3 regions of the Alteromonas sp. Cnat2-8 genome follow, and region 2 is predicted to be linked to each of the others. Evidence: predicted binding sites of a transcription regulator. Region 2 holds the regulator's gene; each other region holds the start of a gene.
What was found. Region 2 encodes LexA, which represses DNA repair genes until DNA is damaged. Its sites were predicted from a motif close to TACTGTATNNNNATACAGTA; they were not measured.
Positions count from the first base shown of each region.

Region 1 (4,233 bases), on a different contig from region 2:
AACTTTCTTAATCTACTACCGCCTACCACCCGCCACACGCTTCTCAACGCTTGGTATCAAAAGGCTAGCCCAGAGCTGACTGATTACTTGGAAGGTGATATCAACAGTTTCGAACAACCTTCTGGCATAGCGTTCGAAACAGATGATCCTCAACAAGAACTCTATCAACTGTTATCGCAATACTTGGCTAAGGTTCAACCGAACGCCTCAACCTACAATAAACGTTTGCTATCAGCTGAACAGTTCGAAGCATTAGACCGCTTAGATTCACTTCCTGCTCAACAAGCGACCTTGATGCCTGAAACTACCATGATTGTGATTCAAGACGACAAAAACCCAGACAACATTGATGTATTCACTGCCCTTAGAAATAGCGCGCATTACAATGTAAATAGCCTGTTTGAAGAGGAGGAAAACCGGGAGCCTTCTAAAGATTCAATCACGCTAGTTCATGGTGTGTTAGGTAGTTACCCTGACGCATTCTGGTATATCAATGCCTCAGAAATAACGTCTTCGATTGAGAAGCTCAAATCCATTAAAAGCGAAGCCGATTACAAGGCCCTGCTCGACGATGTTGGCATGCGCCGAACCAACCCTAATTTTTGGGCGTTTAGTGATAAATTAATGCAATGGTCTAGCGAGCGCTATCCTATTGAAGGCGGTCTTCTCGACTATAATCGATTAGAAGATCGGTAAACCTCCATCTTAACAGCGTTTTACGCTTTTCTTTTGCAAAATACCTGTGCTAATGTCCAATCATTGGAAATGAGAGGACATTAGCATTCCATGCCCTATCAAACCGTTGCTTTAATTGGAAAACCTCAGCACGCTGCCACTCATGACAGCTTGAACATTCTTGCCGATTATTTACTAGCGAAAGGCTGTAAGTTATTGGTCGAGGAAAGTATTGCTGAAGAGCTTGAAACCGAAAATTTTAAAAGCTGTAACCTTGTCACTATTGGAAAAGAGGCCGATCTTGCCGTGGTAGTAGGTGGAGACGGCAGCATGCTTGGCGCAGCTCGTGTGCTTGCACGTTTTGACATTCACGTAGTCGGCGTAAACCGCGGTAATCTTGGCTTTTTAACAGATATCCACCCTGATGATATTGTTCAACAACTTGATCTTATCTTTAACGGTGAATGCGTGGTGGAAGAACGCTTCTTACTTGAGGTAGAGGTTTATCGACATGAAAAGCTTAAAAGCAACAACTCTGCCGTAAACGAAGTGGTGCTGCACCACGGCAAAGTTGCCCATATGATGGAATTTGAAATTTACATTGATGAGCAATTTGTATTTAGTCAGCGTAGCGACGGATTAATAGTAGCCACACCAACGGGGTCAACCGCTTATTCTTTATCAGCGGGCGGCCCCATTATAATGCCAAAGCTAGATGCACTTACGTTAGTCCCCATGTTTCCCCATACCCTTAGCAGCCGACCTATCGTTGTTGATGCTGACAGTCAGGTATCAATGAAAGTGTCAAAGGTTAATAGTGATTCTCTACAAGTTAGCTGTGATAGCCACATCGTTCTACCCGTGTTACCCGGCGATGAAATACGTATTAATAAGAGCGCAGACAAACTTCACCTTGTTCATCCCAAGGGCTACAGCTACTTCAACGTACTTCGTAAGAAGTTAGGTTGGGGCAGTAAACTTTACTGAGCCCCCCTGCTCTAGTTTATTCGCCCCACGTGCATTTATTACATAAGTCTGTAGCATTTTCTTGGTTGCTACAGGCTTGAAAAATAAAGATTTTTTAATTTTATAAGATTTCCTTAGCGAAAACCTGTAGTTATAGCAATTTCATATTGCGGCATATCTGTTGCAACTATTGAAGTAAGCCGTCAGCACATGGTCAGTGACACGTTGACCTTATCAGTAATTAATATCGTGCTGACTTGTTTGCATTCAATAGGAGATATCATGAGTAACACCAATATCAAATTTACAGCCCCAGGAATGGATAACGATGCAGCTGCCAAAACAATCAAGGTATTGGATCAGCGATTGGTTGCACTATTAGATTTACAGTTAACGTTGAAGCACATTCACTGGAACGTAGTAGGACCAAATTTTATCGGCGTGCATGAAATGTTAGATCCTCAAGTTGATGCGGTACGCGAAATGACCGACACAATTGCAGAGCGAATTGCCACGTTAGGTGGCGTACCTAAAGGTACACCGAAAGCCATTGTTGAAGGTCGAAGCTGGAATGATTACGAATTGGGCAAAGGTTTGGTACTTGACCACCTTAAAGCGCTGGATGCAGTGTATGATGGTGTAAACGGTGACCATAGAAAAGCACTAGAAATTTTAGGTGAGATTGACCCAGTATCGGAAGATATGATTACCGGCCAACTTGCGGATTTAGAACAGTTTCAATGGTTCGTGCGCGCACACATTGAGTCTGGCAGCGGTGAATTACAACAGTAATAGGTTAACACCGAAATTCAAAGCTGATATGTAAACTATCTACAATAGATTACAGTTATTATACGAAGGAGAGCTTGTGCTCTCCTTTTTAACGTTTACTTGAGTGAAAAGCACAGCAGCAAATTGCTTGGCGCATTCAAAATATCTTACGCGACAACAATAGAGTACTTCGCTACTGTACTTACGCCTTGTAAAGAGCCCTGTAAACTCTTCCTTTACTGCGACGCTAGTTGTAGGTTACTCGTAACCCACCCTCATAAAAAGAACATATCCATTTGATATAATTGGCTTTCCTTTTATATTGGTCGATTTTTGCGTAAATATTTTACGACTTAACTTTACACAACAAAAATACTGTATATATTATCAGTTACTGTATATATCATCATGTTCAACTTTTTCGAGTGTGGTTATGTTAGCGCATCTTTCTATTTCTAATTTTGCTGTTGTAAAACAATTATCAGTTCAACTGGAAAACGGGTTGACTGCTATAACCGGTGAAACCGGTGCAGGTAAATCTATTGCCATTGATGCTTTAAGTTTGTGCTTAGGCGAGCGCGCTGATGCAAATGCGGTGCGTAAAGGGAGCGCGAAAGCCGAAATCATTGCTCATTTCTCTTTAAGCGGAAATACATTAGCTAAAGCCTTTCTCGACGAGCATGAGCTTACCTCAGACGAAGACGAAAATAGCTGCTTTGTTCGTAGAGTTATCTCGAAGGAAGGCCGTTCAAAAGCTTTCATCAACGGCATTCCAGCTTCGCTTCAGCAGCTGAAGGGTTTAGGTCAATTTTTATTAGCTATTCACGGCCAAAATACTCACCTACAACTGTTAAAAGAGGACCATCAAAGGGAATTAGTTGATGGCTACGCAAAGCACAATGAACTATTAGCTCAAGTTAAAGAAACCTATGCTCTTTGGCACGACAAGCAGCGAACGTTGAAAACGCTTCAAGAGCAAGCGCAACAGCGTGAAGACAGAATTCAATTGTTAACTTACCAAGTGCAAGAGCTCGATGAATTTGCCATTGAAAAGGGTGAATTTGAAGAGTTAGAAGTAGAGCACAAGCGCCTAAGCAATGGCCAGAGCCTTTTAGAGCACGCCCAGACCAGCGTGTATAATTTGTATGAAAGCGATGAGGGCAACGCATTATCGGTGATCCAAAGCAGCATTGAGCGTTTAGGCGAATTAGAAGCTCATGACGCAAGCCTTACGCCAATCATTGCCATGCTTAATGATGCGGCAATTCAGGTAGAAGAAGCGGCAGGAGAGCTACGTAGCTACTGCGATCACCTTGAAATCGATCCTCTTCGCTTACAACAAGTTGAGGCGCGCTATGCGAAAGCGATGGAACTTGCCCGAAAACACACTGTAATGCCTGAAGGTCTCTATCAGCATCACCAAGAATTGTCCGCTGAATTTGATGCTTTGTCAGATCAGGAAACACTGTTAGGCACGCTTGAAGGGGAAGTCGAAAATGCTCGGGCAGCGTACCTAACGGCAACTAGAGGCCTTTCAGAGAGCAGGAAACGGGCTGCGGATAAGTTAAGTGCCGACATTGAAGTACAAATTCGCCAGATGAATATGCCGCACGCAAGCGTGGACATAAAGATTCAGTACGACGAACTCAAAAAACCCGTAAGCACAGGACTAGATGCCGTTGAATTTAGGGTGTCGACTAACCCTGGTCAAGACGCAGATAAGCTAGAAAGAGTGGTATCAGGTGGTGAACTATCTCGTATCGGTTTGGCTATACAAGTTATTGCAAGCGACCATCACGCAACACCGACGATGATTTTTGA
Region 1 covers NZ_JAKREX010000005.1:241,644-245,876, reverse strand. Annotated here, with positions in the region: gene MHN00_RS14670 (fatty acid cis/trans isomerase) at 1-696, shown strand, start outside; gene nadK (NAD(+) kinase) at 787-1,662, shown strand; gene dps (DNA starvation/stationary phase protection protein Dps) at 1,924-2,433, shown strand; gene recN (DNA repair protein RecN) at 2,846-4,233, shown strand, end outside.
Region 1: a site for LexA is predicted at 2,786-2,805, ahead of recN (DNA repair protein RecN). Genes of this name have one in related genera too.

Region 2 (4,233 bases):
TGGAATAGTTCAGCGCGGATCACCATGGCCATCGCACCACCAACTAAAAACATAATAAAGGCAAACCACAGATACAGTGTGCCTATGTCTTTGTGGTTAGTGGTAAACAACCAACGCGTTATCCCTTTAGGAATATGATCGTGGTGTTCATGGTCATCATGTAGGTGACCGTCATGAGGCGCAGAGGTATCTGGCGAAATAACTTCAGTTGCTTTGCTCATTGTCTGCTCCTAGTTTCCGTTTGCCACTGCGTTGACATCTTTGGCTTGAACCATATCGCCAGTTTTATTGCCCCAGGCATTTCGCTCGTAAGTGACTACGGCGGCAATTTCCTTAAGACTTAGCATTTTTCCAAACGCTTGCATGGCTGTTCCTGACTTTCCATGCAGCACGATGTCAATGTGACCTTGCTGATCTTCTAGTGCCATCTTGCTGCCTTTTAATGCCGGGAACACGCCAGGTAAACCTTCACCATTTGGCATATGGCAAGCAGCGCACGTTGCGTTGTATACTCGCTCGCCCTCTTTCATCAGTTCATCCATAGACATATTCATAGAAAGTAGACGCTGCTCTTCTTCTTTTGCTTTACGAACAATCTCTTCTTGTTCGCCCATCCACTTTTCAAACTCGGCGGGTTCTTTAGCAATTACCACAACCGGCATATAGCCATGGTCTTTACCACAAAGCTCTGCGCACTGTCCGCGATAAATACCAGGCTCATTCACCTTGGCCCAAGACTCGTTAATAAAGCCGGGGTTGGCATCTTTTTTCACGGCAAAGTCAGGAACCCACCAAGAGTGGATAACGTCGTCAGAGGTAATAAGAAAGCGTACTTTTTTCCCAGTAGGAATAACCAAGGGACGGTCAACTTCCAGCAGGTAGTTATCTGTTTTCTGAAATTTGTTTTCTATTTGCTCGCGCTGAGTGGCGAGTAAAGAATAAAACTCTACATCGCTATCCATGTACTTGTAATGCCATTTCCATTGAGAGCCTGTTACTAACACCGTCATGTCAGGCTCAGACGTGTCTTCCATAGCAATTAGAGTATTCGCTGCGGGTACCGCCATGAAAATAAGAATAAGGAAAGGAATAACGGTCCAAGCAATTTCGACCTTCACGTTTTCGTGAAAATTAGCTGGCTTGGCACCACGGGACTTTCTATGTAGATACATTGAGGCGAACATCACGCCAAAAACTACAACCGCGATACCAACACAAATGAAGAACATCAACATATGGAGGTCGTATACCTGCCCACTGATGTCGGTAGCACCGCGTCTCAAATTAAGCGAAGAGGCTTCTTCGCTTGCTTCTTGCGCAAAAAGCAAAGGGGAAAAAAGCAAAATTGGTATACTAGAACACCATTTTGCGAAAACGGTCGTTAGTTGTTTCACTCAGCACCTCCGTAATGGCGTGGTCAAAGACGCTGATTAATTTGCGCGATGCCCTACCAAATGGTTTGCGAACGATTGACCCGTAACCTCAACTTGTAAAACAAATTTAGAGTCATTGTTATTTTTTTGTTAATCTCTGTATAAGAATTGCGCAATAATGTCGTGCCGTCTAGTCTTTTCTATTAAAAATTTAACGAAGTGGTTAATTTTTAATCATTTACTAAAATGGTCGCGGGGGATTTCACGTGCAAAAAGAGAAAGCCATTGCTGTGGGATGCCCTTGGAATCAAACAGGCATTTTGAACACGGGGTTAAAGTAAATGCTCGACTAACTAGTTAAGAAATCAATAAGTAATCGATTACTCAATGTCGATTTCAAACAAAATTCAAAATAAAAAATGGAAAATACTTGAAGCATTCATAGAAAGAATAACGAGAGTAATGATAAAAATAAGCGCGCAGAAAACCAACAGGTTTGCTGGGCAGGATAAAACCTAAGTTGGCAGATTGAAGAAAAAAACAGGAACAAAAGACATAAAAAAAGCGGCTAACGCGCCGCTTTTATACAAACAAGCTAAAATACTACATCCAGTCAGCGTTTCTGATCACACCCACCGCAATACCTTCTATCGCAAAATGTTCAGTCGCCAAATCAACTTTTATTGGTGCAAACTCATCATTCTCAGCATGAAGCAATACTTCACGCCCGCGTTTCTCTAGACGCTTTACGGTGACGTCTTCATCTACACGCGCCACAACCACCTGACCGTTGTGTACATCAGTGGTGCGATGAACAGCGAGAAGGTCACCGTCTAAAATACCAATGTCTTTCATGCTCATACCGTTGACGCGTAGCAAAAAGTCGGCATGGGGTTGAAACAGTGCAGGATCGACTTTGTAGTGCGATTCAACATGCTCTTGCGCCAAGATCGGCTCACCAGCTGCAACACGCCCAATTAACGGTAGGCCTTCTTCTTCTTGTGCGTCGTTATCAAGAGGGATATTGAGCTTAATGCCACGAGACGTACCAGGCAAAATTTCAATCACGCCTTTACGCGCCAATGCTTTCAAATGTTCCTCTGCTGCATTAGCAGAACGAAAGCCAAGCTGACGGGCTATTTCCGCACGAGTAGGCGGCATTCCCGTTTCTAACATGGTTGTTTTAATAAGTTCTAAAACTTCGGTTTGTCGAGCTGTGAGTGGGCGCATAAAAGACCTGTCTGTTCATACAGTTCCTGTAAGTATATACACCTAAAACTAAATAACAAGCACTTGCCGCGTCTTTTGCGATCTGCAATAGCCTACGACAAGTGCTTTCCTCTTATTTTACGAGAAGAGCCATGTTCGGGTTACTAATTTGTAACTCCAGCTCCCCATCACTATTTTGACGTGTGCGCATGCCTTCAACATTATCGAGCCCAAGTCCAGGGCTTTGCCACACCACATTGCCTTTATTATCAACCTCAACCACGCGATATGCGATGCTGTCATAATAATTGTACGAATAGTCATTCTCGTTAGGCTGGTAGATAGCGAGAATCGACTGATTAGACGACGTCGTTGGAACAGCCGCTATATACTGAGGGTAGAATGACGGTGCTATAGCGTCTTTGAGTTCTAATGCATCGCTCGCCACGTCATAAACATTGATGGTGTTGTAGTTTCTATTTAAACACGCAAATTCAAGTTCGCTATCACTATCAAAATTTACCGTGAGCAATTGGTCACAATTGGTTTCCAATTCATTCAATCCAACAAATTCACCATCCTGCATTTTATAGAGCTTGAGCGAACTATAGCCCCCAACAGCAAAATAATGCACACCGTCTTTTTCAGAGGCAGCAAGCGCATTAATTGAAAAATCGTTAATGATTGAGTCGATAAGCACCTGATTCTCGATATCAAACGCTTTAAGTCGATTGTTCTCAATAATAACTGCATCGGCGTAACTATCGTTATTTACGTCAATGGCTTCAATAAACGAAATTTCACTATTCTGATTATTGTTCAGTGTCCACTGAATAGCGTTATCTGTAAGTCTCACGACATTAAACGACGAACTATAATCCAGTGCCCCTATTAGTAACTCACCCACACCGTCATTGTTGTAGTCTGTAACGACCGGTTTGCTATAGTTATAGACATCTTCGCCAACCTCAGCACTTATCGCAAAGTTATCCTCTTTATCTACCGATAAAATCTGAATAGATGATTCGTAACTACTTGTATCGCTAACAAAGACGGCTCTTTCATCATTATCGCCATAAGGTGCCCAACCCGCGGCATGATATCTACTCGCGCGCGGCGCACCTTTTATATCTGACAAGGCATATTCACCGTTGGCATCTTGTTGCGCTACTAAAATTTGATTCTCACCAGTCCAAATAATGTCATCCACATTGTCATTGTCTAAATCGTCAATGAGAAGTGACATGCCACTGTAAGTGTTGTGGTTAAGAGCCCACTGCTCAGAGATTTGTCCCGCTTCTAATGCAAAACCTCTAACTTGTCCCCACTGACACTCGGAGACAACCACTATTCCTTCTGTAGCTGGGCTTTCTTTACTATAGGCGATATCACAAATGTCACCATGTTCCGCCGTTGCCAAACTGCTTTTCGATACTGCTGAGTAGATTGAGATATCATTCCAACTATCGGCACCGATGATTTCATCTACACCATCGTTATTCATATCACCCAGCACAACAAATGCGTCGCTGAACCCGCTACCGTATAGCCATTGGTTGGCACCGCTTTCGATATCAAATACATAACCATTGTTCGTTACCATTTCTATCGATGCGTCATCATCTACGTTACCAAAAGCAAGGTTATTGAC
Region 2 covers NZ_JAKREX010000003.1:133,394-137,626, reverse strand. Annotated here, with positions in the region: gene ctaD (cytochrome c oxidase subunit I) at 1-221, opposite strand, end outside; gene coxB (cytochrome c oxidase subunit II) at 231-1,394, opposite strand; gene lexA (transcriptional repressor LexA) at 1,977-2,603, opposite strand; gene MHN00_RS08435 (hypothetical protein) at 2,716-4,233, opposite strand, start outside.

Region 3 (4,233 bases), on a different contig from region 2:
AACACATATTTTTAAAACGCGTCTGAAAAAAATCGAGCTTCATTTCCAAGCTGAAGTGTTCTGGTTCATACCACGCAATAAAATGCTCTTGTCCGTCAAGTACGACTTCTCGAAATCTCAAAAAAGCACTTATCTTATATGCATCGCGTTTTACTGCTTTAGCCAGCACGTTGAGACACAACACATCTTCGTCAGTTTTTAAGTGAATAAGGTTTCTGTTTTCGAAAACTACTCGCCATAAAACGCGGTAACATAAAGCGAAACGATCGGGGGCTTGGTGGCATAACGCATACTTCAACAGCGTTAAAACTGATCTGGGAATTCTGAAATTCGTTTGGCTTTCACCAATAGCGTTGGCCGAATCGGTCACGGCAAACAAGTCGTCTTGGTTAGATTGCGAAGTTTGCCATGTAACGTTCTCGGGAGGTATGTGTTGGGCTAGACATTCTCTCGATGCTTTTCGCCATTCGTCGTATCCGGGCACTGATGAAATTGTTACTTTTTTCATTGCGGTACCAATTAGATTAGGCGCTGAACAATTCAAACTGTTTTGGTTGTTTAAATTGCTGTTCAAAGTTACTGCTATCGAGCAAATGTATAGCGGGGGAATAATCGCTAACAGTAATGAACGGTTTTAATTTTTGTAAGGGTAAACGCATTTTTGTGAGATCGAACCAGCTAAGCTTCGTGTAACGTCGAATAGCCAGAATTTTTTGTACTGTGCGTGCTCCCAGTCCAGGAACTCGCAATAAAAGTAGCTTGTCAGCTTTGTTTAAATCGATGGGAAATATGTGGCGATTGCGTAGCGCCCACGCAAGCTTGGGGTCGTGCTCCATATCTAGCATGTCGTTGTGTACGATTTCATCTAAACCAAATCCATAAAAGCGCAGGAGCCAATCGGCCTGATAAAGTCGGTGTTCACGGATAAGTGGTGCCGGTTTAAGAGGCAAGACTTCAGACGCATCTGGGATGGGCGAAAATGCAGAATAATAAACGCGCCGCAATTTTTGTTGACCATACAGTTTGACACTCGTGCCAAGGATAACTTTATCATTTGAGTCATCGGCTCCTATGATCATCTGAGTGGACTGTCCGCCAGGAGCAAAGCGAGGTGGACGTTTACCCGAGTAGGTTTTATCTACTTTGTGTTCATTTATTTTGTCTTTCAATGTATTCATTGAACCGTGAATTTCACCAAGGTCTTTTTCCGGGGCGTATTTGTTCAGCGAATTTTGCGTCGGCATTTCGATGTTTATACTTAGCCTATCGGCATATAAGCCAGCTTCAGCCTGTAGTTCAGGAGATGCATTCGGAATGGTCTTAAGATGAATGTATCCTTTAAATCCGTGATCAACGCGAAGAGACTTCGCGATGCGTACCATGCTCTCCATAGTCAGGTCAGGAGAGCCGACAATACCGGAACTTAAAAATAATCCCTCAATGTAGTTACGCTTATAAAAATTAAGCGTTAAATCAACTGTTTCTTTAACGGTAAAACGCGCTCGTTGAACGTTGCTAGACGCCCTATTGATGCAGTAATGGCAATCGTATATGCAATAGTTGGTCATTAGGATCTTAAGTAATGATACGCATCGACCATCAGGGGTAAAGCTGTGACATATCCCTGACCCTCCTGTGAGCGAACCTATTCCTGTTTTGTCAGTTTTACCTGCTTTTCGTTTACCGGCGGAGCCACTTGCGCAAGAAGCGTCATACTTAGCGGCATCTGAAAGAATTTCGAGTTTTTGAATAAGTTTGTCATGCATCGCAAATGGTCACTTTCTCTAGGCAAATGTACGTGGTAGACGGTCTGAAAAAACAAGATTCCATACCAGTCCAGTACATCGCTTGTTGTGGTATATCTTGGTACTGTATAAGTGTACAGCATTGGAGGGGTGAGTTTATTAAATTTGAAAGGAAAATTTTATCTTGCTGTGTGTAGAAAGTACCTTATACAACTTTAGTATATGTTTTGGGTTGGTCTAAATTACTGAAAAATAAAGATTAACTATATGGTGTGGAAGGTGCATATAGTGAAGTAGATATGAGTGAATTACTTGATGTATTGAATAGACGAAAGTTTGTATTGTCAGGCAGAAAACATCTGCTGCAACGTGAAAGCTAGAAACTTAAAAAGTCGAATGACTCAATACGTTGGTGATAAATAGTTTTAATTAAGTGGATTGTAGCGAGCTTATCGATACAAGTGCAAAATCGTTCAAGGAGTGGGGCATGAACTTTTTAAAGTGGGTTTATTCAGGCTTAGTGGTATCAGCAATCATTGTTATAGTCGGTGTAATTGGGCAAGGAAAGCTATCCGTAAGCCAAGCATCAGCTGATGACGAACAGCGCCCCGTTCACATGGATATTCAAAAAGTACAGCGCAACTTCTCATTGGTAGAATTTGATTTGTCGAAAAAGGCACATCTATTGAGAAAAACGCGTCTAGAGCACTACATTGCACAGGCTAAGCAAGCCGATTTAAGAGGTTGGAAATTTAAGCGTGATGAGTTTGTTGAGCGCGCTGAAAATATTCTAAATCATCATCTTACTCAATACGCGAATGATGTTAGTCAAGATGCGGAAACTTATACCGCTCAAGCAATCTAATACAAAGGCTATACATGAAAACGCGCCTTACATTCTTACAATGTAGGGCGCGTTTTTCGTTTGAGTGTTTTCCACATTTATTCCGACAGCGCAGAAATATAAGCTCTTACCACTTTTTCAACAAAGGCCTGACAATCTTTGGCCGTGGTTGGGTCATATTCACCATGGTTGGTAATGTTGTTCGACAATACGCGAATACCTAAAAAGGGAACGTGGTAGGCATGTGCAATCTGCGCTGCAGAAGCGGTTTCCATTTCTTCCACACTCGTTCCCATATTCTTATGAAGCCATGCTATTCGATCTAATTCGTTATTCCAAAAGTTACCGCTGCCAATCGTACCTTTAACGACGTTCCCGCGTTTGTACTGCTTGGATAGCGATAGAGCTAGGTTGATGAGCTGTTTGTCTCCTAAATAAAAACGCAACTTTTCTGCGTCCTTAGCGCTACTCCCTTCTCCCGCGCTGCCTTCTGACGCCATAAGATCCATCGGCAGCCAATTAAACGGTTGAGAACCTTCTCCTTGAGCCAGCTTGGGCGTTTTAAAATTGGATGCATTAATACTGCGTTCGCCAAGAACAATATCACCAACTTTTAAGGAAGGATCGTGGCCACCTGATGTTCCCTGATTGATGATAAGGCGAGGGTGGTATCTCTCTATGCCAATAGCGGTGGCGGCCGCTGTATTTTCTAAACCCTTACCGGTTTTAGCTACAACAATGGGATACCCGTCTAGTGTCCCTTTATAGAATACGGCATTACCTGAATACTCTGTTGTAGTGTTATACAAAAGCGCAGCAAAGTATTCAGCTTCAATGGGCATGGGGCCTTGAATCATTATTGGCTGTAATGGAGCGTTCTGTGAAGCTACTTCTACACGCTTCATGGTGTGTACGTGCTGTGTATTTGCCCATACGCTATGAGTGAAAAGTGCCAAGAGCGTTATAATTGCTGAAAAACGTGTGTAGCGATTGAAAATGAGCTGCATTTCTATCCTTATTTTTGTCGTTGTTGTCCCGAGGAGTGTTAACGAATTCTCGTTGTTTGGTTGGATATGTTTTTTGTAATTTTGATACTGACTTAGTTGAGTGCTCTAATTATAAGCGTCAGCTTACCACTGCTTTAGTAAATTACAGGCAAAAAAAAGCGAAGCATTTGCTTCGCTTTAATAGTGTATACGTTGCTATTCGACTTCTACGATTTTAAGGGTATTGGTCGCGCCCACTTTTTCCATTTCATCGCCGTAAGTCAGGATGATACTGTCGCCGCTTTTCACTAACCCTTTCTCTTTAAGTGATGCAATGACATCGTACTTCAATTTGCCAGGTTCACTGTTTGAAGAGTCAAAGAAAACCGGCTTAACGCCGCGGCAAAGCGCCATTGTGTTAAGCGTTGATTCGTGACGAGACATCGCAATAATTGGCAGAGATGTAGTAATGCGAGACATTAACGTTGGTGTAGTTCCACTTTCAGTTAAACCTACAATCGCTTTAACACTTGGCAAGTGGTTCGCGGCGTAAACCGCAGACAGAGCAATTGACTCGCTAGTAGAAGAAAACTGCTGATCCATGCGGTGCTTGGAAATTTTAACGCTAGGATGTGTTTCCGCGCCTTCACAAACACGA
Region 3 covers NZ_JAKREX010000006.1:243,457-247,689, forward strand. Annotated here, with positions in the region: gene MHN00_RS16940 (TIGR03915 family putative DNA repair protein) at 1-508, opposite strand, end outside; gene MHN00_RS16945 (putative DNA modification/repair radical SAM protein) at 525-1,766, opposite strand; gene MHN00_RS16950 (hypothetical protein) at 2,233-2,610, shown strand; gene MHN00_RS16955 (5'-methylthioadenosine/S-adenosylhomocysteine nucleosidase) at 2,688-3,596, opposite strand; gene pyk (pyruvate kinase) at 3,792-4,233, opposite strand, start outside.
Region 3: a site for LexA is predicted at 1,868-1,887, ahead of MHN00_RS16945 (putative DNA modification/repair radical SAM protein). Genes of this name have one in related genera too.